DNA from 4 places in the Micromonospora chokoriensis genome. Region 3 is predicted to be linked to each of the others. Evidence: riboswitches for the same ligand, from Rfam matches in the RefSeq annotation. Region 3 holds a riboswitch; each other region holds the start of a gene.

Region 1 (5,860 bases), 2.1 Mb from region 3:
GGCTGGTCCAGGGTCACCGTCAGCTGTGGCGTGGGCGCGAAGACCATCACGTGCCCGCTCACCGGATCGTCGCCGTTCATGGTGTCCGCCCCCAGCACGTTCGGGTAATCCATCACTAATGGGACAAATGGTAGCTCCCTGTCCGGTCGTCCTGGGTTCGTCCGCCGGGGCGTTGCCAGCCGGACATCGGTAGGGGACGATCGTGCGACCATCGACGGCGGGAGACGGTGTGCTCAAGAGCGATACCTTCAGCTACACCGTCCAGGCCCGGTGCTCGCCGGCCCACGCGGCGGCGATGCTCAGCGACCTGACCCGCCAGGGCGAGCTGCACCCCCTGATCGTCCAGGTCCGTCGACTGCCACCCCGACCCGGCGCGCAGGCCAGTTACACGATCAACGACCGTCTGTCGGTGGGCCCGGCGCGCTTCACGACCACGTACCACGCGGACGTGCTGATCAACGAGGACGACGAGATCGTCATGGTGGCCCGCCAGTGGCCGGCCACCACAGTGCGAAACCACACCCGGCTGCGCCCCGAGCCGGACGGCCTGGTCCGGATCGACGTCGAGATCACCCTGACCGCGCCCGCCCCACTGTTCCGGTACGCGTTCCGCCAGGCCCGTGCCGCCCACCTCGCCCTGGCCACCCGACTGGGCCCGGCCCTGGAACGCGCCGACGACCCCCCACCCGCCGCCTGACCCCGCGCGCCCACGCCCCGCGCCCACGCCTCACGCCCGGGCCTTGCGCCTCGCGCCTCGCGCCTGGGCCTTGCGCCTTGCGCCTCGCGCCTGGGCCTTGCGCCTCGCGCCTGGGCCTTGCGCCTTGCGCCTCGCGCCTGGGCCTTGCGCCTCGCGCCCGGGCCTCGCGCCTGGGCCTTGCGCCTCGCGCCCGGGCCTCGCGCCTGGGCCTTGCGCCTCGCGCCCGGGCCTCGCGGCCGGGCCTTGCGCCCCGGCGTCCCGCGTCCCCGCCCCGCGCCCTGCGTCAAGATCCGCGCAATATCCCGGATGTTGCTGCCTCCGACGGGCGGGAGGCAGCACTATTCCTGATGTTGCGCGGATCTTGAGGGCGAACACCCGGCGCCGCCCAGGAGCGGATCGGCGCGCCCGCAGCCGTCAAGGTCACGCTCGATCATGGACGTAGTGGCCTGACGGCGCTCAGGAGACCACTACATCGTGGTTACAGCGCGATCATGGTGCTGTGGTCACGGTCGGCGTGTCGGCGCGGTCGGGGTGTGGTCACGGCCGGGGTGCGGTCACGGTCGGCGTGTCGGCGCGGTCGGGGTGTGGTCACGGCCGGGGTGCGGTCACGGTCGGCGTGTCGGCGCGGTCGGTGTGGTCGTTCGGGCGGCCTGTCGGCGGCCCCACGGCTTGTAGGTGGACAGCACCGTCGCGATGATCATGAGGGTGGTCGACACCGCGGGCGCGATCACCAGGTCGGCGCGATCCCGTGCGGGGAGGGCGGAGCCCAACGCTCCGGCGTGCCGCAGATTCGGGGTGAGCAGGAACAGCACCAGCCCGACCATCACCGTGGTGATCACGAGCTTGACCAACACCCACCGATAGCGCAGGAGGCCCCACGGGGTGAGCAGCGCGCTGACGACACCGATCAGCCAGGCCAGGACGCTGAGCGGTGCGAACAGGACGGTGCCGACCACCGCGCCGACCGGGTAGAAGACGGCCGGGTCGGCGCCCCGCTGTACGGCGATGCCGAGGGTGAGCAGCACCAGGTCGGCGCCGAGCCAGCCCAGCGAGGTGACCAGGTGCAGGGTGAGCAGCGCCTTGCGGGCGGTGGGTGGGATCCGAGGCATGCCGCGATGCTGCCCGCCGACCGTCGCCGGGTCGTCCGACGACCGGCGACATCGGGTGTACGTCCCGCGACGTAGCCGTGGCCGGTGCCCCTCGACGGGGGCACCGGCCACGAGTGGTCAGTAGACCGACAGGTGTACGTGGTTGGTGTGGTCGCTGGACGGGTCGCCGCCCGCCCCGCTGTACGCCTTCCACCCGCTGCTGGGCAGCCAGATCTGCCGGTACCAGATCACGTACAGCACGGCGAGCCGGTCGGCGTTGCGGATGAAGTACGCCGCCAGGTTGTTGCCGTACGTCTTGTCACCGCCGGTGGCGTCCCCGCCGAAGCCGCCCTTCTGCGCGGCGAAGTCGCAGGCTCGGCCCTTCGGGTGTTCGCCCGAGCCTCCGTTGCGGTGGCAGGAGACGTACCGGGTGAAGCCTGCGGCCTTGGCCTGGTTGAGGGCATGCAGGGTGCGCGGGGTGATGCAGCCGCTGGCCGGGGTGGGGTCGTCGACGCTGCACGACTCCTTCGGCCAGGAGCCGTCGGAGTTGCGCGGCGCGGCCTTGGCGTTGCTGGTGGAGGTGCCCCGGTTGGAGTCGGTGTCGGCGGTGGTCCGTGGCTTCGGGGTGGTGGCGACGGTCAGGGCTCGCTCGGCCTGCTCCTTGCGCTTGGCCATCACCGCGACCTGCTTGCGTTGCTCGTTGATCTCACCGTCCAGGGCGGCGCGGGTCCGGTTGGCCTGGTCCTTGGTGGTGAGGAGGTCGCGCAGCACCCGGTCCTCGTTGGCGGCCACCGCGTCCAGGGAGGCGGCCCGGTCCATGAAGCCTTCCGGGGTGTTGCTGTTGAGCAGCGCCGATATGGTGCTGAGTCGGCCGGTGCGGTACGCGACGCCGGCGATCTCGCCGACCTTGCCGTTGCGCTGGTCGAGCTCGACCTCGATGGTCTTCAGTTGGGTGGTGAGCTGCTGCTGCCGCTGCACGGAGGTGTCCAGGGCGCGTTTCGCGTCCAGGTAGCCCTTGCTGGCGGCTTCCAGTTGGGCGCGGAGCGCCGGGGTGCCGCCCTCTTCGTCGGAGTCGGGTGCGGCGGCCCGCTGGCCGGTCGGGGGAGCGGCCGAGGCGGTGCCGGCCGGGAGTGCGACGCCGAGAGCGAGCATCGCGACGATCAGGGCCGCCAGTCGGGCGGCGGGATGTCGTGCTGGTGCCACTGTCAGTCCTTCCGTCAGCCGCCGACCGGGTTAGCTGACGGGTTCGGGACGGAAGATCCCTACCGCTGACGCGGATGCACCCCAGGAACGTGGTTCCCCGGTTCGCCCGTGTGGGCGATTAGGCGACGACCACCACCGGCGCCGGGAGGCGCCGCCTGGTGGCGGCCGGGACAGAGCCTACCGGTACTCGTGGGGCGGCTGCAGCGAATGTGACGGACGGTGAGTGCGTCAGTACGGGGAACTCACCGTCACCACTCGATCGAGCCACAGGCCCCGGAGTTGGCGCCCGGCTCGATCTGCAGCGTCGCGTGTTCGATCCGGAAGTCGTCGTGCAGGGCCGTACGCGCGGCGGTGAGCACCGCGCCGACCTCTGCGCCGGGCTCCATGGTGAGGTGTGCGGAGGCGACGTCCATGCCCGAGGTGAGCGTCCAGACGTGCAGGTCGTGCACCTCGACCACACCGGGGACCGCCGCCAGCCGGTCGTGCACGGCGGTCACCTGGAGGTGTTCCGGTGCGGCCTGCACCAGGATGCGGATGGCCGCCCGGGCCAGCCGCCAGGTGCGCGGCAGGATGAACACGCCGATGGCGACGGCGACCAGCGGGTCGGCCCACCACCAGTCGGTGACGGTGATGAGCAGCGCCGCGCCGATCACGCCGACCGAGCCGAGCAGGTCGCCGAGGACCTCCAGGTAGGCGCCCTGGATGTTGATGCTCTCCCGCGCACCGGCGCGGAGGAGGCCGAAGGCGACGATGTTGGCGAGCAGGCCGAGGACGGCCACCACGAGCATCGGACCGGTGATGACCTCGTGCGGGTCGCCGAAGCGGCGGATCGCCTCGATGACCACGTAGACCGCGACGCCGGAGAGCAGGACGGCGTTGGCCAGTGCGGCGAGCACCTCGAGTCGGTAGAGCCCGAAGGTGCGTTGCGGGTCGCCGGTGGCCCGCCGGGTCGCGGTGATCGCGGCGAGCGCCATGCCGATGCCGAGCACGTCGGTGAACATGTGCCCGGCGTCGGAGAGCAGGGCGAGCGAGCCGGTGTGCAGGGCGGTGACCGCCTCGACCACCATCAGGGTGGCGAGCAGCCCGAAGGCCGCCCAGAGTCGACCCCGGTGCTGGTGCGCGGCATTGGCGACGGATCCGTGGTGGTGGTCATGACCTGCTCCCACGTGAACTACCTTCCGCCGCCGTCCGAGGTCCGGTCCAATGTATGTTCACATCGCAATGTGTGCAAGTGTACGGGTCGCACCTCCCGCCGGCCGGCGCTCGCGCAGGTCAGTCGGTGGGGTCGATGGTGGTGAGTCGCTGGGTGGCCCGGGACAGCGCCACGTACAGGGTGCGTACCCCGGCACCCGGATCCGCCCGGATCTCGCTCGGGGCGACCAGCACGACTCCGTCGTACTCCATGCCCTTGGCCTCCAGGCTGGTGACCACCTGCAACCTCGGCGCGTCCAGCGCGTCGAGCCAGCCGGCGACCTCGTCGCGACGCGGCACCGGCGTGATCACGCCGACCGTGCCCTCCACCTCGGCCAGCAGGTCGGCGGCGGCCTTCACGGTCGCGATCTCCAACCCCGCCGCGGGCACCACCAGCTCGACCGGATCGACGCCGGTGGAGCGGACGGCGGTCGGCAGCGGCAGGTCCGGGTAGAGCCGGCGGATCTCCGCCGCCGCCACCGCGAAGATCTCCGACGAGTTGCGGTAGTTGGTGGTGAGCGTGAAGTCGTGCCGCTTGCGCCGGCCCAACGCCTGGTCCCGGGCCCGGTCCAACTCGTCGGGGTCGCCGGTCCATGCGGTCTGCGCCGGGTCACCCACCACGGTCCAGGAGGCCAGCCGGCCACGACGGCCGATCATCCGCCACTGCATCGGCGAGACGTCCTGCGCCTCGTCGACCACCACGTGCGCGTAGTCCCGGTAGTCCTCCGGGCGCTCCCGGGCCGCCGCGCGAGCGGCCCGCTGCCGGTCGGCGGCGGTGCTCAGCTCGCGTACGCCGCCCGCCAGCTGGAACGGGTCGCGACGGGCCCGGGCCGGCTGCACCGGCTTGCCGAGCAGCGCGTCCAACTCGTCCAGCAGCGCGATGTCGGCGATGGTCAGCCCGGTCGAGTCCAGATCCCGGTACGCGGTGGTGAGCAGCCGGGTCTCCGCGTTGGAGAGGATCCCCCCAGCGTACCGGCGCAGCCGGTCCGGCTGGGTCAGCCAGCCGAGCACGTGCCGAGGGTGCAGACGGGGCCACCACGCCTTGAGGAACTCCCGGAACTCCGCCCGCTCGGCGATCTCCGCCTCGAAGGCCCGCTGTTCCGGCAGTCGGGTGACACCCACCTCCCGCGCCTGCGCCCAGAGCGCGGCGAACACCCCGTCGAAGCCGGCCCGGCGCACCTCGTTGCGGCGGGCGCCCCGGTGCAGCGCGCGGTCCCGGATCCGGTCCAGCGTCGTCCGGTCCAGCCGCAGCAGCGTGCCCCGGTACAGCAGCCGCAGCTCACCCGGGCCGCCCGGCACCGCGTCGCGGGCCGCCCGCTCCAGCACCCGACGCATCCGCAGCGAACCCTTCACCGCCGCCACCCGGGGTGGGTCGGTGCGGGTGGCGCTCATCCCCGGGAAGAGGGTGCCCAACGAGTGCAGGGTGGCGGTGTCCTCACCGAGCGACGGCAGCACCGAGCCGATGTACTCCACGAACACCGACGACGGGCCCACCACCAGGATGCCGCCGCCCGCGTACCGGCTGCGGTCGGAGTAGAGCAGGAACGCGGCCCGGTGCAGGGCGACGGCGGTCTTGCCGGTGCCGGGGCCACCGGCGACGATCGTCACCCCGGAACCGGGCGAACGGATCGCCTCGTCCTGCTCGCGCTGGATGGTCGCCACGATGTCCCGCATGCCCCGG
Region 2 (5,860 bases), 2.6 Mb from region 3:
GCCAGGTGGCGGCCGAGGCCGCGGTTGGCGCCGGTGACGAGGGCGGTGCTTCCGGAGATCTTCATGGCGGTAACGCTATCCCGCCTGACTTCTGTTAACCAAAGTCAGCCATGTCACACCGACGACCCCCTTAATCGGGAATGCGACCCGGACGCGGCGGTACCCCGGCCCGTGACGACTCGTATCCTTTGCGCGAAACCCCGCACGAGCCGAGATGGGAGACGGTGTGAGCAACCAGGCCGAAACGTTGGAGTTCCAGGCCGAGGCGCGTCAGCTCCTCCAGTTGGTGGTCCACTCGATCTATTCGAACAAGGACGTCTTCCTGCGGGAGCTCATCTCGAACGCCTCCGACGCGTTGGACAAGCTGCGGCTGGCCACTCTCGTCGACAAGGACCTCGTCGCCGACACCGACGACCTGCACGTGACGCTCGAGGTCGACAGGGACGCCCGCACTCTCAGCGTGCGGGACAACGGCATCGGGATGACCCGCGACGAGGTCGTCCAGTTGATCGGCACCATCGCCAAGTCGGGCACCGCCGAGCTGCTGCGCCAACTGCGGGAATCCGCCGACGCGCGCGCCTCGCAGGACCTGATCGGCCAGTTCGGCGTCGGCTTCTACGCCGCGTTCATGGTCGCCGACCGGGTCACCCTGGTCACCCGCAAGGCCGGCGAGACCGGCGGCACCCGCTGGGAGTCCACCGGCGAGGGCACCTACTCGATCGAGGCGGTGGACGAGGCCCCGCAGGGCACCACGGTGACCCTGCACCTCAAGCCGGCCGACACCGAGGACAACCTGCACGACTACACCGCCGAGTGGACCGTCCGCGACATCGTCAAGCGATACTCCGACTTCATCGCCTGGCCGATCCGGATGACCGTCGAACGCCCCGGCGCCGACGGCGAGGCCCCCACCAGTGAGGTGCAGACCCTCAACTCGATGAAGGCGCTCTGGGCGCGCCCCCGCGACGAGGTCGATGCCGCCGAGTACAACGAGTTCTACAAGCACGTCAGCCACGACTGGGCCGACCCGCTCGAAGTCGTGCACATGAAGGGCGAGGGCACCTTCGAGTACGAGGCGCTGCTCTTCCTGCCCAGCCACGCCCCACTGGACCTGTTCTCCCCGCAGGGCCGCCGCGGCGTCCAGCTCTACGTCAAGCGTGTCTTCATCATGGACGACTGCGAGGCGCTCGTCCCGACGTACCTGCGCTTCGTCAAGGGCGTGGTCGACGCGCACGACCTGTCGCTGAACATCTCCCGGGAGATCCTCCAGCAGGACCGGCAGATCCAGATCGTCCGTCGCCGCCTGGTCAAGAAGATCCTCGCCACGGTCAAGGACCTGAAGGCCAACCACGCCGAGCGCTACCGCACCTTCTGGACCGAGTTCGGCGCGGTGGTCAAGGAGGGACTGATCGACGATACCGACAACCGCGACACCCTGCTGGACATCCTCTCCGTGGCCTCCACCCACGACGCGACCGAGCCCACCGACCTGGCCGGTTACGTCTCGCGGATGAAGGACGGCCAGAACGACATCTGGTACGCCACCGGTGAGTCCCGGGCCGCCATCGAGAACTCGCCGCACCTGGAGGCCTTCCGGGCCAAGGGTCACGAGGTGCTGCTGCTCACCGACCAGGTCGACGAGGTGTGGGTCGAGCGGGTCGGCGCGTACGACGGCAAGACGTTGCGCTCGATCGCCAAGGGCGAGATCGACCTGGACACCGACGAGGAGAAGCAGCAGGCTGAGGCCGAACGCGAGCAGCAGCGGCAGGAGTTCGCCGGTCTGCTCGACTGGCTCGGCACCACGTTGACCGACAGCGTCCGGGAGGTCCGGCTGTCGTCGCGACTGACCACCTCACCGGCCTGCGTCGTCGGCGACGCCCACGACCTCACGCCGACCCTGGAGAAGATGTACCGGGCCATGGGGCACGAGGTGCCCCCGACCAAGCGGATCCTGGAGATCAACCCCGGGCACCCGCTGGTCTCCGGGCTGCGCAAGGCCCACGAGCAGGGCAGCGACCAGGCGGCCCTGACCGAGACCGCGGAGCTGCTCTACGGCCTGGCGGTGCTCGCCGAGGGCGGTGAGCTGACCGACCCCGCCCGCTTCACCCGCACGCTCGCCGACCGGCTGGCGCGCACCCTGTAGACGGTCGACCCTCCGGCTGGCGGGCCACCCGACCAGGGGCCCCGCCGGCCGGTTCGGCGTACGACGTCGAGCATCCGATCACCAACGGACACGTCGAGTCGCTCGGCGTCACGCCGTGATCTGGCTTCGTCACGAGGCCTGATCGGAACCGGTCCACAGTGCTCTCTGCACAGTGTCCGGCCGGCCGCAACCGCTGCGGACGGCGCCCCGCGTAGCCCGGTGAAGAACTTCACAGGGGTTGGGCGATCGTCACCGAACGTGCCTAACGTCGGTCGGGTTCGCCACTGCGGACACCACGGCCGGCAACGCCAAATCCTGCCCCCGGCCGTCGGAACCCAGTCACCCGGGCAGGAGCGGGGGACCCACACGTTCCTCGGTGCATGTCACCTCGGGGTGAAGCCGCCACCGTGCGGCCGGGCTCCTCGGCCCGAACCCGACAGCTCACCTCGCCGGCGTGGAGGAAGCTCACATGACGTCTGTTCACACGCCCCGTCATCGACGGGTCACCACCCGCCGCCTCGCCGTCGGCACCCTGGCCGTCGGCGCGGTCACCGGCGCTGTCGCCCTCTTCGGCCCGGCCGCCCCGGCGCAGGCCGGAGTCAACTGGGACGCGATCGCCAAGTGCGAGTCCGGCGGTAACTGGAAGATCAATACCGGCAACGGCTACTTCGGTGGCCTGCAGTTCTCGCAGAGCACCTGGGCCGGTTACGGCGGCAAGAAGTACGCCGCCCGCGCCGACCTGGCCAGCCGTGGCGAGCAGATCGCCATCGCCGAGAAGGTGCTCGACGGGCAGGGCATCGGTGCCTGGCCGACGTGCGGCAAGAAGGGCGGCTCGTCGGGCGGCTCCGCCACGAAGTCGACGAAGTCCACTGCGAAGTCGACCAAGTCGACCGCGAAGCCCACCGAGCGGCAGGAGCGGCCGTCGCGCGGCGAGCAGCCGGCGACCCGCAACCACGAGCGCACCGCGGCGCCGGCCGGCGGCCAAACGTACCTGGTCAAGCCGGGCGACACCCTGTCGGAGATCGCCGACGCCCATCGGGTGTCCGGCGGCTGGCAGGCGCTGTACGAGCACAACCGGAAGCTGATCGGGGCCGACCCCGGTCTGATCTTCCCGGGTCAGAAGCTCAGCCTCTGACCGACGGCACACGAACGCTCGGCCGGGTCACCGGCCGAGCGTTCGTGTGTTCGGTGCTGGTCAGCCCGAGTGGCGGGTCGGGTTCGAGTCACGCCGCCGAGGCGGATGCCTTCGGCGCTCGACGAGACGCCACCGGGCCGGCATTGCGACCCCAGCGGGAGGTCGGTGCCAGATCGGTCCCGCCGTCGACGGTCCCCTCGACGGAGTCAGACGCGCCGCGGGACAGACGCAGCGAATGCTCGGCGCCCTGACGGGCAGCGCAGGGCCAGGCCTGCCCGGCGCACTGGAGATTGCGGCAGTGGCCCTCGTCGTCCGGCTCGTGGGCGCTCAACACGTCGATCGCCAGTTGCCAGAGCAGCGGGTCGGTCACGTCGTGCGGGCGCTCGGCGCCGCGGCTCGCTCGGTTGCTGGTGTCCTCGGACATGGTGGGTCCCCCCTTGTCAGGCTGTACCCCTCAAGGGTCACCCGTGGGCCGCCGGCTAAACCGCCGACCTGCTGTGATGTGTCTCCGGTCGCAACTCCGCGCGTGGACACCGCACGCAGATCGGTCAATCCGGCAGCAGCGGCATCTCGTCACCCGGCTCCCGGCCGAGCAGGACCGCACGGGTGAGCGCCGTCGAGCCGAACCGGTCGCGGACCGCGTCGACAGCGGCGTCCAACTCCGCGCCCGGGTCACTGTGGAACGGCAGCTCCGGCTGCACCGGACTGTCGTCCAGGTTGCCCACCGACACACCGATCAGCGTGACACCACGACCGTCGATCTCGGGCTGGGCCGCCCGCAGCAACGCGCGCGCGGCGGCGAGCAGCGGCGTCGTGTCCGCGGTCGCCTTGCCGATGGTGTGCGAGCGGGTGCAGGTGCCGGCCGGCACCGGACCCGAGCAGCGACACCAACGCGGCCTCACCGAGCCGGGCCACCTCGCCGACGGTACGGATCCGGTGCTCCCGCAGCTTCGCGGAGGTGACCGGGCCGACGCCCCACAACCGTTCGACCGGAAGCGGGTGCAGGAACGCCATCTCGGCGTCCGGTGCGACCACCAGCAGGCCGTCGGGTTTCGCCACCCCGCTGGCCACCTTCGCCAGGAACTTCGTGCGGGCCACACCCACGGTGATCGGAAGGTGGACCCGTTCACGAACCTCCCGACGCAGCCGCGCCGCGATGTCGGCCGGTGGCCCGACCAGCCGCCGCAGGCCACCCACGTCCAGGAACGCCTCGTCGATGGAGATCCCCTCGACCAGCGGAGTGGTCTGCCGGAAGACCTCGAAGACCGCGCGGCTCGCCGCCGTGTACGCCGACATCCGAGGCGGCACCACGATCGCGTCCGGACACAGCCGGCGTGCCTGCTGGCCGCCCATCGCGCTGCGGACGCCCCGCGCCTTCGCCTCGTAGCTGGCCGCGAGGACCACGCCCCCGCCGACGATCACCGGCCGGCCGCGCAGACGTGGATCGTCGCGCCGCTCGACCGACGCGTAGAAGGCATCCAGGTCGGCGTGCAGGATGCTGGCACCGGGCGATACGTACACATGTTCGCATGGCATCCGGTGATCGCGGCAGTGACCTGGGCGGACGTGGCGTCAGTCGAGGCAGAATTCGTTGCCCTCCGGGTCGGCCATGACGAGGTGACCGGCACCCAGCGGGGGAGCGGGCTCGTGGCGACTGAGCCGGGTGGCACCGTACGCGGCGAGCCGCTCGGCCTCCTTCTCCAGGGCCGCCATCCGCTCGTCACCCTCCAGCCCGGGTGCGGCCCGCACATCGATGTGTACGCGATTCTTGACCTGCTTGGGCTCGGGGACCCGCTGAAAGAACAGGCGTGGCCGCGAGCCCTCGGGGTCGACCACCGCCGACGCGTCGTTGCGGTGCTCCGGCGGCACCCCCATCGCGTCGAGCGCCTGCTCCCAGGACTCGAAGTTCCCGGGCGGGCCCTGCACCTGGTAGCCGAGGGCCTCGGCCCAGAACGCCGCCAACGCGGCGGGGTCGGCGCAGTCGAAGGTGATCTGCATGTCGCGGGCCATGTCAGCTCCCTGTCTCGTGATCCTGGTCGGTCATGGGCCCAGCCTCTCGTTGATAGCGGACAGAACCGTTCCGCATTGTGTGTAACGATCGGCGCGTGACCGTCGAGGCGACGACCGAGCGGGTGTTGCGGCTGCTGGCGCTGCTTCAGCGGCGGCCATCCTGGACGGCTGCGGACCTCGCCGCCGAGCTCGGCGTCACCGACCGTTGCGTGCGCCGTGACGTGCAGCGACTGCGTGCGCTCGGCTATCCCGTGCACGCGGTGCCGGGGGTCGCTGGTGGCTACCAGCTCGGTGCGGGCACCCGCCTGCCACCGTTGCTCCTCGACGACGAGGAGGCGATCGCGACGGCGGTCTCGCTGCGCCTCGCCTCGGGCGGCACGATCGCCGGCGCGGGCGAGGCGGCCCTGCGGGCCCTCACGAAGCTCGACCAGGTCATGCCGGCACGGTTGCGCGCCGAGGTACGGGCGGTGCACGGTTCCACCGAGACGCTCATGGGTCCGGTGGCCGAGATCGACGCGGAGGTGCTGGTGACGCTGGCCCGGGCCTGCCGCGATGCGGTGCGGGTGCGATTC
Region 3 (5,860 bases):
GCCGGGGCCGCAGCGAACCACTGACCGGGCAGCCGCGCCGAGCGCGCCGGCTCGGGCGTACACCGAGTTGGTCGCCGGCAACCGGCGCTTCGTCGACGGCGCTCCTCGCCACCCCAACCAGGACGCCGGGCGCCGGGCCGCCGTGGCCGACGGGCAGCACCCGTTCGCGGTGATCGTCGGTTGCTCCGACTCGCGCCTGGCCGCCGAGATCATCTTCGACCGTGGGCTGGGTGACCTGTTCGTGGTGCGGACCGCCGGCCACACCGCCGGCCCTGAGGTGCTCGGCAGCGTGGAGTACGCGGTGACTGTGCTCGGCACCCCGCTCGTGGTGGTGCTCGGTCACGACTCGTGCGGCGCGGTGCAGGCGGCCCGGGAGGCCGCCGCGACCGGTGCCCGGCCGCCGGGGCACCTGCCCGCAGTGGTCGACGCAGTGCTGCCCAGCCTGCGCCGGGCCGAGGCCGAGGGTGTGCGCGACATCGACGGCATCGTCGACATCCACATCGCACAGACCGTCGAGACGGTGCTCGGGCAGTCGCCCGTGCTGGCCGGCGAGGTGGCGCAGGGGCGGTGCGCGGTGGTGGGTGTGTCGTACCGGCTCGCCGCCGGAGAGGTGCGCCCGGTGGCCGCCGTGCCGGCCGACCTCACGACGCTCGGCACCGACCCGGCCGCGCCCGCCGCGGCCTGACGCGACGAGAGTCGCGCCCTTCGCGGCCTGACGTGACAGGGGCCGCGCCTTTCGCGGCCTGACGCGACGAGGGCCGTTCCGCGCGACGCGGAACGGCCCTCGGCCAAGGCCCTGCGGGTCAGAGCAGCGACATGTGGACGTGGTCGGTGTGGTTCGACGGCCCGCTGTACGACTTCCAGCCGGTCGCCGGGAACCAGATCTGCCGGTTCCAGATCACGTAGTAGATGCCCAGCCGGTCGGCGTTGCGGATGAGGAACGCGGCGACGTTGTTGCCGTACTTCCGGGTGTCCTCGTTGTGCCACGGCGAGAAGCCGCTCTTCTGCAGCGACCAGTCGCAGGCGCGGCCCTTCGGGTGCTCCCACGGCCCACCGGAGCGGTAGCAGCCGACGAACCGGTTGAAGCCGGCCCGCTTGACCTCCTTGTACGCGTGCAGCGTGCGGGGCGTGACGCAACCGGACGTGGTGGGGTCCTTCTCGCTGCACGACTGCGGCTTCCAGTCGCCGTCGGCGGTGCGGCCAGGGCCGATCTTGGCAACCGGTGACGTGGCGTCGACCAGGCCGCCGGTGAAGCCCTTCCCGCCGACGAGGGACAGCGCCTTGTCCGCCTCGCTCTTGCGCTTCGCCATCAGGGCGGTCTGCTTCTGCTGCTCGCGGACCTCCGCGTCGAGAAGCTGCTTGGCCTGCTCCGCGCGGGCCTTCACCGCGTTGACCTCGGCGAGCTTCTTCTCGTTGACCATGTTCATCTCGTCGAGCAGCGAGGCGCGCTGGACGAACGCGTCCGGGGCCTTGCTCTCCAACAGCATCGCGAGCGCGCCGATGCGGCCGGTCCGGTACGACTGGGCGGCGATCTGCCCGACCTGTGGGGTCAGCGCGTCCAGGTCGGCCCGGGCCCGATCGACTTCCCGCGCCAGGTCGCCCTGCCGCTTCTTGGACTTGTCCAATTGGGACTTGGCTGCGGAGTAGTCGCGGTTGGCCTGCTCGATGACGTCGGTGAGCAGCTTCGGCTCGCCGTCCTCCTCGTGCCCGGACGGGGTGGGAGTCGTCGGGGCGGCGTGGGCCGGGAGGGGCCCGGCGAGCACGGTCAGTGCGGCGATCACGGCCACCACGGGTGTCAACCAGCGGCGTAGGGGTGCCGTCACAATGTTCCCTTCCCTCGACCGCCGACCGGGTTAGCTGACGGGTTCGGGGCGGAAGTGGCCCCTACCGCTGACGCGGATTCACCCCACGTACCTGGGTCCCCGGCTCGCCGGTTGGCGATTGGGCGGTGGCACCGCAGACGCCGCTTCGCGCCTTCATCGGTGACCGCGAGCGAGGTTACCCGAGAGTCGGTCGGGTGAGCTACGCCTGGATGCCGACCAAAAGCGTCATTTCGCCATAGCGGTGAGTGACCAGTGACGCGGTTCTCAGGGTGGAGGCCCGATCTGGTCACGCTGAGGAGTGTCACCATGTCGTATCCGTGCTCCTGTTCGGCTCCGGCCACCGGTCGGCGGCGGTAGATGGGGGTGAGGGCCGCGTCGGGTCCGACTCGTCGGGGTGACCCGTTCGCGGTGAGATCAGTGCGGCCAGCGTCTCAGCCCGGTCCGTCCGCGGTCGCGGGGCGGCGGCGTCGGCGGGCGACGTGGTGTCCGTGCGACCGGCGGCGGTCACCAGCGCGGCCAGGCCGGTGGTCAGCGGCACGGCGGCGATCAGGCCGAGGGTGGCGACCGCGCTGCGGACGATCTCCTGGGCGAGGAATTCGCTGGTGAGGATCTGCCCGATCGGTCGGGAGTCGGCGGTGAGCAGGAGCAACAGCGGCAGCGACGCGCCCGCGTACGCCAGCACGATGGTGTTGACAGTGGACGCGATGTGCGCCCGACCGACCCGGGTTGCCGCACGGTACAGCTGCAACCGGGTCAGGCCGGGGTTGGCGTGGGCCAGCTCGGTGACGGTGGCCGCCTGGGTGACTGTCACGTCGTCGAGCACCCCGAGCGATCCGATGATGATGCCGGCGAGCAGCAGGCCGTGCAGGTCCACGTCGCCCTGGAACATCGACAGGGTGGTGGCCTCCTCGCTGCCGAAGCCGGTGAGGTGGGTCGCGGCCGTGGCGATGGTGGCGAGCACCCCGGTCAACACCAGGCTGCCCAGGGTGCCGAGCACCGCTACCGAGGTCTGTGCGGTGACCCCGTGTGTCAGGTAGAGCACCACGAACATGATCAGGGCGGCACCGACCACCGCCACCAGCAGGGGTGACTTCCCCGCGCCGATACCCGGCAACACGAAGGTGAGCAGGATGGCGAAGCTGGCGGCCAGCCCGGCGAGCGCCGCGAGACCCCGCCATCGGCCGAACGCGACGATCGCGGCGGCGAAGACGACAGCCAACCACAGCATCGGGGTGCCCCGCTGGTGCTCGGCGACGTTCCAGTTGCTGATGGTGGGGTCGGTGGGGTCGGTCAACTCGACCAGGATGACCTCGTCGCCGACCTCCACCCGGGGCGCGCCCGGCCCGTCGGGCACGGGCGTCTCGACCTGCTGGCCGGCCGACGGCCCGTCGTCCACGCGGACGTCGACAGTGCCACAGCGCCCGTCGCCGACGCGCGGTGTGCCCTCGGGACTCGACGGCGACGGCGGGCACGGCTCCATCACCACCCGGGTCACCGTGCCGCTGTAGCGCGGCACGTCCGCCTCGCCGTCGGACTGCGGTGACCCGCCGCGCGGCCAGAGGACCAGGGCCGCGATCACGGTGGCGACGAAGAGGGGCACCACGGTCATGACGAGGATCCGTCGCACCCTCGGCGGGGCGGACGGAGCGGGACGGGCGTGGTCGGAACCCAAGGTGAGACTCCCAACGATCCAGTGCGGGGTACGTGTCAGTGGGCCGGTCGGTTCACCGTCACTGCGGAAACGTGGTGGGGGAACGCGACGGTTCGCCGGCTGACGACCGCTCGGTCACGCACGGTCAGGATCCGACCCGACCAGCCGGCCGCGACAGCACCGCGCGGCGGCGCGGGTGTCCGTTCGTGCCTCGGTCCACCGGGGGTCATCGTGGGGAATGCTAACCAGCACGATCGGGGGACGCAGGTCGTGACGGAGTGTCGGTGGTGGAACCGTCGGCGTGGCGGTCCGCGGACCGGCATCGTGGAGACATGCCCGCGTCGTCACCGCCCGACCCCGGCCGGCACGTCCCGGCCGCGCCGGCGCAGCACGGCGAGCACGCCGGGCACGACAAGCACGCCGGGCACGACCCCGAGATGTTCCGTCGGCGCTTCTGGGTCTGCCTGGCCCTCACCGTCCCGGTGGTCCTGACCAGCCACCTGGTGTGGGATCAGTGGGGCCCGGGCTGGGACGTACCCGGCCGCGCCTGGGTGGGCCCGGTGCTCGGCTCGGTGGTGTTCTGGTGGGGCGGCCGGCCGTTCCTCGTGGGTGCGGTGCGGGAGGTGCGGGACCGCGCGCCCGGAATGATGCTGCTGGTCGCGATGGCGATCACCGTCGCCTACGCGGCGTCCCTGGCGACCAGCGTGGGCGCCTTCGACCTGGACTTCTGGTGGGAGTTGGCCGCGCTGGTCACCATCATGCTGCTCGGCCACTGGCAGGAGATGAAGGCCATCGGGCAGGCCCGGGGAGCGCTCGCGGCGTTGGCCGCGCTGCTGCCCGACGAGACCGAGCGGGTCGCGGCGGACGGGCAGGTCGAGGCGGTGGCGGTGTCCGACCTGCGGGTCGGTGACGTGGTGCTGGTCCGTCCGGGCGGTCGGGTGCCGGCGGACGGCCGCGTCGTCGAGGGTGACGCCGAGCTGGACGAGTCGATGATCACCGGTGAGTCACGGCCGGTCGCCCGGTCCGCGGGTGGCCGGGTGGTGGCCGGCACGGTGGCCACCGACTCGGCGATCCGGGTACGCGTCGAGGCGCTGGGTGAACAGACCGCGCTCGCCGGCATCCAGCGGATGGTCGCGCAGGCCCAGGGCTCCGGCGGGCGGGCCCAACTGTTGGCCGACCGGTTCGCCGCCGCGCTGTTCTACGTGGCCACCGGCACGGCCGTGCTGACCGTGCTGGTCTGGGCCGCGCTCGGTCGAGCCGACGAGGCGGTGGTCCGTGCGGTCACCGTCCTGGTGATCGCCTGCCCGCACGCGCTCGGTCTCGCCATTCCCCTCGTCGTGGCGCTCTCCACCGCGTTGGCCGCGCGGTCCGGGATCCTGGTGAAGGACCGGTTGGCGTTGGAGCGGATGCGGACCGTGAGCGCGGTGCTGTTCGACAAGACCGGCACGCTGACCCGGGGCGAACACGCGGTGACCGACGTGGCGACGGTGCGAGGCACGGAGCGGGACGAGGCGCTGCGGATCGCGGCGGGCGTCGAGTCGGACAGCGAGCATCCGCTGGCCCGCGCGATCGTGGCGGCGGCCGGGCCCGCAGGTCCGCGCCCGGCCGCCGGGTTCCGGTCGCTGCCGGGCCGCGGTGTGCGGGCGACAGTCGACGGTACGGAGTACGCGGTGGGCGGTGCGGCGCTGCTGCGGGAACTGGGCCTGACCCTCCCGACCGAGCTGGAGGCGGCGACCACCCGGTGGTCGGCTCGGGGAGCGGCGGTGCTGCACCTGGTGCGGCTGCCGGAGGCCGTGCTCGGCGCGTTCGCGCTGACCGACGAGGTGCGCCCGGAGGCCCGGCGGGCCGTCGACGAGCTGCGCGCCGAGGGGGTCCGGACCATCGCCATGATCACTGGTGACGCCCGCCCGGTGGCGGAGGCGGTCGCCGCCGAACTCGGCTTCCGACCCGGCGTCGACGAGGTCTTCGCGGAGGTGCTGCCGGCGGAGAAGGACGAGCGGGTGGCCGACCTGCAACGGCGGGGGTTGACGGTGGCGATGGTCGGCGACGGGGTGAACGACGCGCCGGCGTTGGCCCGGGCGGACGTCGGCATCGCGATCGGCGCGGGCACCGACGTGGCGATCGAGTCCGCCGGCGTGGTGCTGGCGTCGTCGGACCCGCGCGGGGTGGGTGCCGTGGTCCGGCTGTCCCGGGCGTCGTACCGGACGATGCGTCAGAACCTGGCCTGGGCGGCGGGCTACAACGTGGTGGCGCTGCCGCTCGCGGCGGGGGTGCTGGCCTGGGCCGGTGTGGCGTTGAGCCCGGCGGTGGCCGCGGTGCTGATGTCCGCGTCCACCATCGTGGTGGCGCTCAACGCGCAGCTGCTCCGCCGGGTGCGCCTCGATCC
Region 4 (5,860 bases), 1.6 Mb from region 3:
GGTGCAGCCGGCCGTCGTTGCCCACCACCACCAGATAGTGGTTGATCATCAGCTGGAACAGTTCGGCCTGCAACCGCTCGTCCGGGTGCTTGCGGGCGACCCAGTCCAGCAACCGCTCGTACTGGGCGAACGCGTCGAAGTGCCGGCCGCTGCGGGTGGAGGTGATCGCGCCGTACCGACCCTGCCGGTACAGGTAGCACACCCGGTCCAGCACGGAGATCTTCTCGGCGCCGATCAGCAGGGGGTGGCTGAACGGGATGTCCTCGTACCAGCCGGGGAAGAAGCGCAGCTCCAACTGGTCCAGGAAGTCCCGCCGGACCACCTTGTTCCAGGCGGTGTGCTGCACCCGCAGCAGGTGCGGCTGGTCGTCGAGGCGTGTCACGCCGGGAATGCCGCGCAGCAGGGGACTGCTCGCGTCGACCTCCCGCCGACCGTCCTCGTGCACCCGCAGGTGGTCGAGCATCAGCACGTCGGGCTGGTGGTGGCGCAGCCGGTCCAGCACCGCCGCGATCGTGCCCGGCGGCAACCAGTCGTCGCTGTCGACGAACCAGACGTACCGGCCGGTGGCCACGTCCAGCCCGGCGTTGCGGGCCAGGCCGAGGCCCACGTTGCTGCTCAGGTGCACGACGCGGACCCCGTCGCGGCCGGCGGCGTAGGAGCGGAGCATGTCGCCGCAGCCGTCCGGGGAGGCGTCGTCGACGGCGATCATCTCGACCGCGTCCGACTCGCCCGCCGGGATGTCGGCCCGGATCGACTCCAGGCACTGGTACAGGTACGCCTCGACGCCGTACACGGGCACGACGATGCTCAGCAGCGGTGCGTGCGTCGGCTCATTGACCACGCCCGCCACCTTTGACGGTCCGGGTGGCCGAACCCGGAACCTGACGTGACCGCCGATGGTGGAGTCCCTGAACTCCCCCCGAGCGGGGGGTTAACGGCGGCCGGCCCGCAGTCCGCCGATCCGGCGACCGTGGCACGTGCCCGTACCGCTGTGGGCGGGTGGGACACGTCCGGTTCACCCGGGAGTGACCCGGTAGGGTGCCTCGGTGCGGCCCTGCCGGGCCGTCGCGGGCGTCGCCGTCGCGTCGTCCGACGCCGCGCCGAGGAGGATACGGACGTGCTGGTGACCCTGCGGATCTTCAGGATCCCGGCATGACCAGCGCCGCTGCGGTGTCGACCGCCCGGCCCGCCGGCCCGCCCGCCCGGCTGCCCTCGCTGACCGGGCTGCGCTGGATCGCCGCGTTGCTGGTCTTCGGCTTTCACGCCGGCACCATGCGGATCATCGCCGAACCGGACTACAAGGCGGTGGTCGACGCGCTGTTCACGCTCGGCCTGTCCGGGGTGCAGTTCTTCTTCATCCTCAGCGGTTTCGTGCTGGTCTGGTCGGCCCGCGTCGGCGACTCCCGGCGCACCTTCTGGCGGCGTCGAGTTGCCAAGATCTACCCGAACCACGTGGTGCTGTGGGGTGCGGCCCTGCTGGTCGCCTGGTGGTTCGCCGACCCGGTCCTGCCGGCGGTCGCGCTGGAGAACCTGCTGCTGTTGCAGGCGTGGGACCCCCGGATGGGCTGGTTCTACAGCGTCAACACGGTGAGCTGGTCGCTCTCCTGCGAGTTCTTCTTCTACCTGTGCCTGCCGCTGGTGCTGCCGCTGCTGCGCCGGGCCAACCCGAAGCTGCTCTGGGTGCTGATCGTCGCGCTGCCGCTGCTGATCCTCGCGCTCTGGCCGGCCCAGCAGTTGGTGCCGGAGGCGAGCCGGTGGTGGTTCACCCAGATCTTCCCGCCCGTACGGTCGCTGGAGTTCTGGTTGGGCGCCGTGGCGGCCGAGCTGATGCGGCGGGGTCTCTGGCGCGGCCCGGGGCTCACCGTCGCCAGCCTGGTCTTCGTGGGCACCTGGGTGGCGGCCGCCCAGTGGATCCGCGCGGAGTTGTGGACCACGCTGCTCGCCGTCGCGTACGTGCTGGTGATCGCCGCCGCCGCGGACGCCGACGTGCGGAACAGGCGGTCGCCGTGGCGCTCCCGGCCGCTGGTCTGGCTCGGGGAGGTCTCCTTCGCCTTCTACCTGGTGCACGTCCTGGTGATGACGAGCGTGCTGCGGTGGAGCGGCGACTGGGGGACCGGGTTCACGGGCTGGCGTGGACCAGCGGTGGTGCTCGGCTTCCTGGCCGTGAACCTGGTCCTCGCCGGGCTGTTGCACCGCTTCGTCGAGACGCCGATGATGCGTCGACTCGCACCGCGCCGCCCGGCCCGGTCGGCGTCCGTTCCCCGGCAACGCGAGGGCGGTCCCGACGCCGACGGCCGACCGGCCGACGCCGCCGGGGAGAGCGGGCAGACCACCGACCGATCACCGTACGTCGACTCGCGCTGACACCGTCCACCCTGCTCAGTGGGGGTTCGGCGCGGCGTGCGACGACACGCCCGTGGTCGGTGCGGTGAGGTCGGCACGACGGTAGCGTGAGGTCGTGCTTCCGGTCGCGATCACCTGTCCGCTGTGGTGGGTGGCGCGCTGGGCGACGCGGGTGCTGACCAGCCTCGCCGTCGTCGCGGCCCTGGCGCTCGGCGCGGGCCCGGCCTCGGCCGCCGTGCCAGCTCCGTTCGCCCTCGGATCACTCCCGGCGGCCTGCCCGTCCACCTGCGCGCAGGTGGCGATGCACGAGGCGCGGGCGACGACCGAGCAGCCCGTCGAGGCATCCTCTCCGGCGTGGTCGGTCGACCCGCAACCAACGCCACCCGGTGACCAGGTCACTCTCGCGGCCGGCTCGCTGCGCGCGGCCGGGTCCGAGCAGCTGCCCCTCGGTCACGCCCCGAGCAGCCGGGCACCCCGAGCCCCGCCCGGGCGCTGAGTCACCGGGACGACCGTCCCGCCGCCGCGCCTGTCGACCCACCAGCTCCGCGCCCCACCGGCCCGTTCACCGCCCCTGGCCCGGTGGCGCTGGAGCTACCCATCGCATCGCTCTCTTCCGAGGTGCCGACCATGCAGACCGCTGTCCTCTACCAGTTCGTGACCGAGGTGCCGCAGGCCGCCGCCATCTGGTCCACCCTGTTCCTGCTGGCCCTGGGCGTACTCGCCCTGCTGGTGGCCCGTCCCGAGCGGGACACACCCCCGGACGACCCGCGCACGGCCGCCCCCACCGCTCGTGAGGTGGCCGCCGCCGAGGCCGCCGACCTGCGCCGGTACGCCGAGGAGGTGGCGGTCGCCGCGACCGGGGCGGCCAGGACCGCGCAGCGGCGACGTGCTGACTGGCTGACCGCTCAGGCGGAGCTGGAGCGGGCCTGGGACGCCTACGACGAGGCGGACGCCGCTGCGCGTCGCTTCGCGGGCGCCGAGACGCTGCCGACCCCGCAGACCCCCCACACCCCGGCCGAGTACGCCGCCCGCGAGCGCTACCTGCACCGGGCCGCGATGACGGCGTACTGGCGGGGTGACCTGAGCATGGCGCAGCTGGGCGACGTGTTCGCCCAGCGGCGCGGCTGGGATCCCCGGCGGCACCCGGTCGAGCAGGAGGTGCTGCTGAGCCGGACGATCCGGGACGCGAGGCTGGCCGACTACCAGGCCGCCGCATCCCGGGAGCGGGCTGCCTGGCGGGACGCGGAACTGGCTGCCGACTCAGCGCGAGCCCTCGCGACGGAGAGCTGCGCGGCGGCGGCCCGGCTGCGACCGCACCCGCTACCCGCGCGGCGGGCGGTGACCGGTGCGTTCCGACCCGCTGTCGTGGCGCGGTGGCGGCCCGCGCGGGCGAGTTGAGCCCGATTCGTGACGTGAGCTGGCTCACGCCGACCGGAATTCGGGCGTCCGGCGCGATCGGCGCCATTCTTCCGGAGAATCTGGTCGCATTCTCGGCGGCCTGTCCGGTTGTCGCCCGTAGGCGTCACCGTAACCGCTTGTCCCATCGAGTCGCATCATCGGCAATACGCGCAGAAATTGCCGCGACATTTCAGGTTTATGCAGGTGGAGCTGGCTTGGCAGGGGTGCGAACGGGCCAGTACTGTCGTCCCGTCCGGTGCGGTAACCGATCGCAAGAGGCGACGCCGCGCCGACCCGCTCAATCGTGATGAACGAACCGGGGACCCACCAGTAAGTCCGGGGTGAATCCGCGAGCCAGAGCCCGCGGTAGGGCGATCTTCCCGCCCGAATCCGTCAGCTAACCCGGTAGGCGGTGTCGGAAGGAGTTCCATCCACGTGCAGCACCTTTCCACCCCTCGGTTGTTCCCTCGCCTCCACGGCGCGGCGGTACCCGCGCTCATTCGTCCAGTGACGGTGAGCTGACCCCCCGGGTCATCGCCTAGCCGCCCGGCCACGCCGGGCGTTCCCCTGAGCGGTTCACCATCCGCGGACCACGGTCCGCGCGCCGGCGCCTGCCCGGATACCGGTCCGGTCGCCGCTGTGCCGCTCTCCCCCCGATCCGTGGAGGACCCCGTGAAGCACACCCTGCAGCGTCAGCTCCGCCGTTTCGCCACCGAGCGCCCGTACCAGATCGTTGCCGCCTCCGCCGCGGCCCTCGCGATCGCCACCACCACCGGCGCCCTGCTCACCACCGCCGACGACGCACCCGCCGGCGGGCGCACCGCGACCACCGTCGCCGAGATGCGCAGCGACGTCGCCGCCTCCCGTGGCGAGGCGCGTGCGGCGTCCCCGTCGGCCGGCGCCGCGCCGAGCACCGCCGCTCCGGCCACCACCGCCGCGTCGGCCAAGGCCAAGGCCAAGGCCAACCCCGACCTCACCCGTAAGCCGACGCCGCCGAAGCCGCCCGCGACGAAGGTCCTGGACTACGACTACGAGGCGCAGAACACGTACTACAACTGCGGCCCGGCGGCCACCCGGAACGCCCTCAGCGCCACCGGTATCGACCGCACCCAGGAGGAGCTCGGCGCCGAACTGGGCACCACCGAGATGGGCACCAACTCGGCCGAGGACACCACCCGGGTCCTCAACGCCGAGGTGAAGGGTTCCCCGTACCGGACCCGGATGTTCGCCGGCGCCCCCAGCCCGGCCCAGATGGACCGGCTCCAGGCCGACGTCGTCAAGGCCATCACCGACGGCCGTGGCGTGGTCGCGAACGTCGTCGGCGACGCCGTCGACACCGACGGCGGTTACCACTCCTACGGCGGCGGGCACTACATCGCCGTCGTGGGCTACAAGGACAACGGCCGTACCGTGCGCATCGCCGACTCGGCCAACGCCGCCGACCCGGCGTACTGGATCACCACCATCGACCTGGCCAACTGGATCGCCAGCCGGGGCTACTCCGCCTGACCCAGGCACGCTGACCGCCGCGGGCGTCGTCCCCCACAAGGGGCCGACGCCCGCGGCATTTTCGTCGGTGCGTCGGTGTCCGGCGTGGACGGCGGCTCTCGTACCGGGCCGTGAACCGTGGGAGACTGCGGCCGTGGTGGATGAATCGGGTGGTCAAGCCGGTCGTGGGCGGGTCCTGCTGCTCCTGCACGGAATGGGCACGAGCGGGGACGTCTGGTTGCCGTGGGCGCCGCTGCTGGAACAGCGCTGGGCGGGGCGGTGGCTGGCACCGGACCTCGCCGGCCACGGCTGGGCGGCGCCGCTGCCGTCGTACACCTTTGCGGGGTTGGCGGACCGGATAGCGCGCGGCCTGGTGGCCGGCGACCGGCTCGTCGTGCTCGGGCACTCGTTGGGCGGGGTGGTCGGCCTCGCGCTGGCCGCCCGCGCCGCCGGGACGCCCGTGGACGCCGTGGTCGGGCTGGGCATCAAGGCCGTCTGGTCACCCGACGAGCTGACCCGTGCCGCCGACCTCGCCGCCCGCCCGGTCAGCTGGTTCGCCACCCGCGCCGAGGCAGCCCGCCGCTACCTACGGGTGTCCGGCCTGGCCGGCCTGGTCGCGCCGGACCACCCG

What was found. Region 3 has a riboswitch for cyclic di-AMP ahead of GA0070612_RS03615 (coiled-coil domain-containing protein). Riboswitches for the same ligand answer to the same signal wherever they lie in the genome.
Region 1: another riboswitch for cyclic di-AMP. It lies ahead of GA0070612_RS13530 (coiled-coil domain-containing protein); the one in region 3 lies ahead of GA0070612_RS03615 (coiled-coil domain-containing protein).
Region 2: another riboswitch for cyclic di-AMP. It lies ahead of GA0070612_RS23405 (LysM peptidoglycan-binding domain-containing protein); the one in region 3 lies ahead of GA0070612_RS03615 (coiled-coil domain-containing protein).
Region 4: another riboswitch for cyclic di-AMP. It lies ahead of GA0070612_RS27400 (C39 family peptidase); the one in region 3 lies ahead of GA0070612_RS03615 (coiled-coil domain-containing protein).

The regions. Positions count from the first base shown of each region.
Region 1 is NZ_LT607409.1:2,850,446-2,856,305, forward strand. Features, by position in the region: gene GA0070612_RS13515 (PfkB family carbohydrate kinase) at 1-47, opposite strand, end outside; gene GA0070612_RS13520 (SRPBCC family protein) at 230-697, shown strand; gene GA0070612_RS13525 (hypothetical protein) at 1,303-1,806, opposite strand; gene GA0070612_RS13530 (coiled-coil domain-containing protein) at 1,924-2,988, opposite strand; cyclic di-AMP (ydaO/yuaA leader) riboswitch at 2,992-3,123, opposite strand; gene GA0070612_RS13535 (cation diffusion facilitator family transporter) at 3,237-4,154, opposite strand; gene GA0070612_RS13540 (HelD family protein) at 4,261-5,860, opposite strand, start outside.
Region 2 is NZ_LT607409.1:5,034,603-5,040,462, reverse strand. Features, by position in the region: gene GA0070612_RS23415 (SDR family oxidoreductase) at 1-65, opposite strand, end outside; gene htpG (molecular chaperone HtpG) at 215-2,143, shown strand; cyclic di-AMP (ydaO/yuaA leader) riboswitch at 2,440-2,612, shown strand; gene GA0070612_RS23405 (LysM peptidoglycan-binding domain-containing protein) at 2,613-3,278, shown strand; gene GA0070612_RS23400 (hypothetical protein) at 3,367-3,702, opposite strand; gene GA0070612_RS32630 (hypothetical protein) at 3,827-3,979, opposite strand; partial or broken gene GA0070612_RS32625 (hypothetical protein) at 4,028-4,147, opposite strand; partial or broken gene GA0070612_RS23395 (Y-family DNA polymerase) at 4,128-4,814, opposite strand; gene GA0070612_RS23390 (VOC family protein) at 4,851-5,288, opposite strand; gene GA0070612_RS23385 (helix-turn-helix transcriptional regulator) at 5,384-5,860, shown strand, end outside.
Region 3 is NZ_LT607409.1:776,159-782,018, reverse strand. Features, by position in the region: gene GA0070612_RS03620 (carbonic anhydrase) at 1-685, shown strand, start outside; gene GA0070612_RS03615 (coiled-coil domain-containing protein) at 804-1,823, opposite strand; cyclic di-AMP (ydaO/yuaA leader) riboswitch at 1,828-1,958, opposite strand; gene GA0070612_RS03610 (YibE/F family protein) at 2,125-3,495, opposite strand; gene GA0070612_RS03605 (heavy metal translocating P-type ATPase) at 3,807-5,860, shown strand, end outside.
Region 4 is NZ_LT607409.1:6,050,158-6,056,017, reverse strand. Features, by position in the region: gene GA0070612_RS27420 (glycosyltransferase family 2 protein) at 1-841, opposite strand, end outside; gene GA0070612_RS27415 (acyltransferase family protein) at 1,153-2,364, shown strand; gene GA0070612_RS27410 (hypothetical protein) at 2,459-2,839, shown strand; gene GA0070612_RS27405 (hypothetical protein) at 2,971-3,741, shown strand; cyclic di-AMP (ydaO/yuaA leader) riboswitch at 4,027-4,168, shown strand; gene GA0070612_RS27400 (C39 family peptidase) at 4,402-5,250, shown strand; gene GA0070612_RS27395 (alpha/beta fold hydrolase) at 5,384-5,860, shown strand, end outside.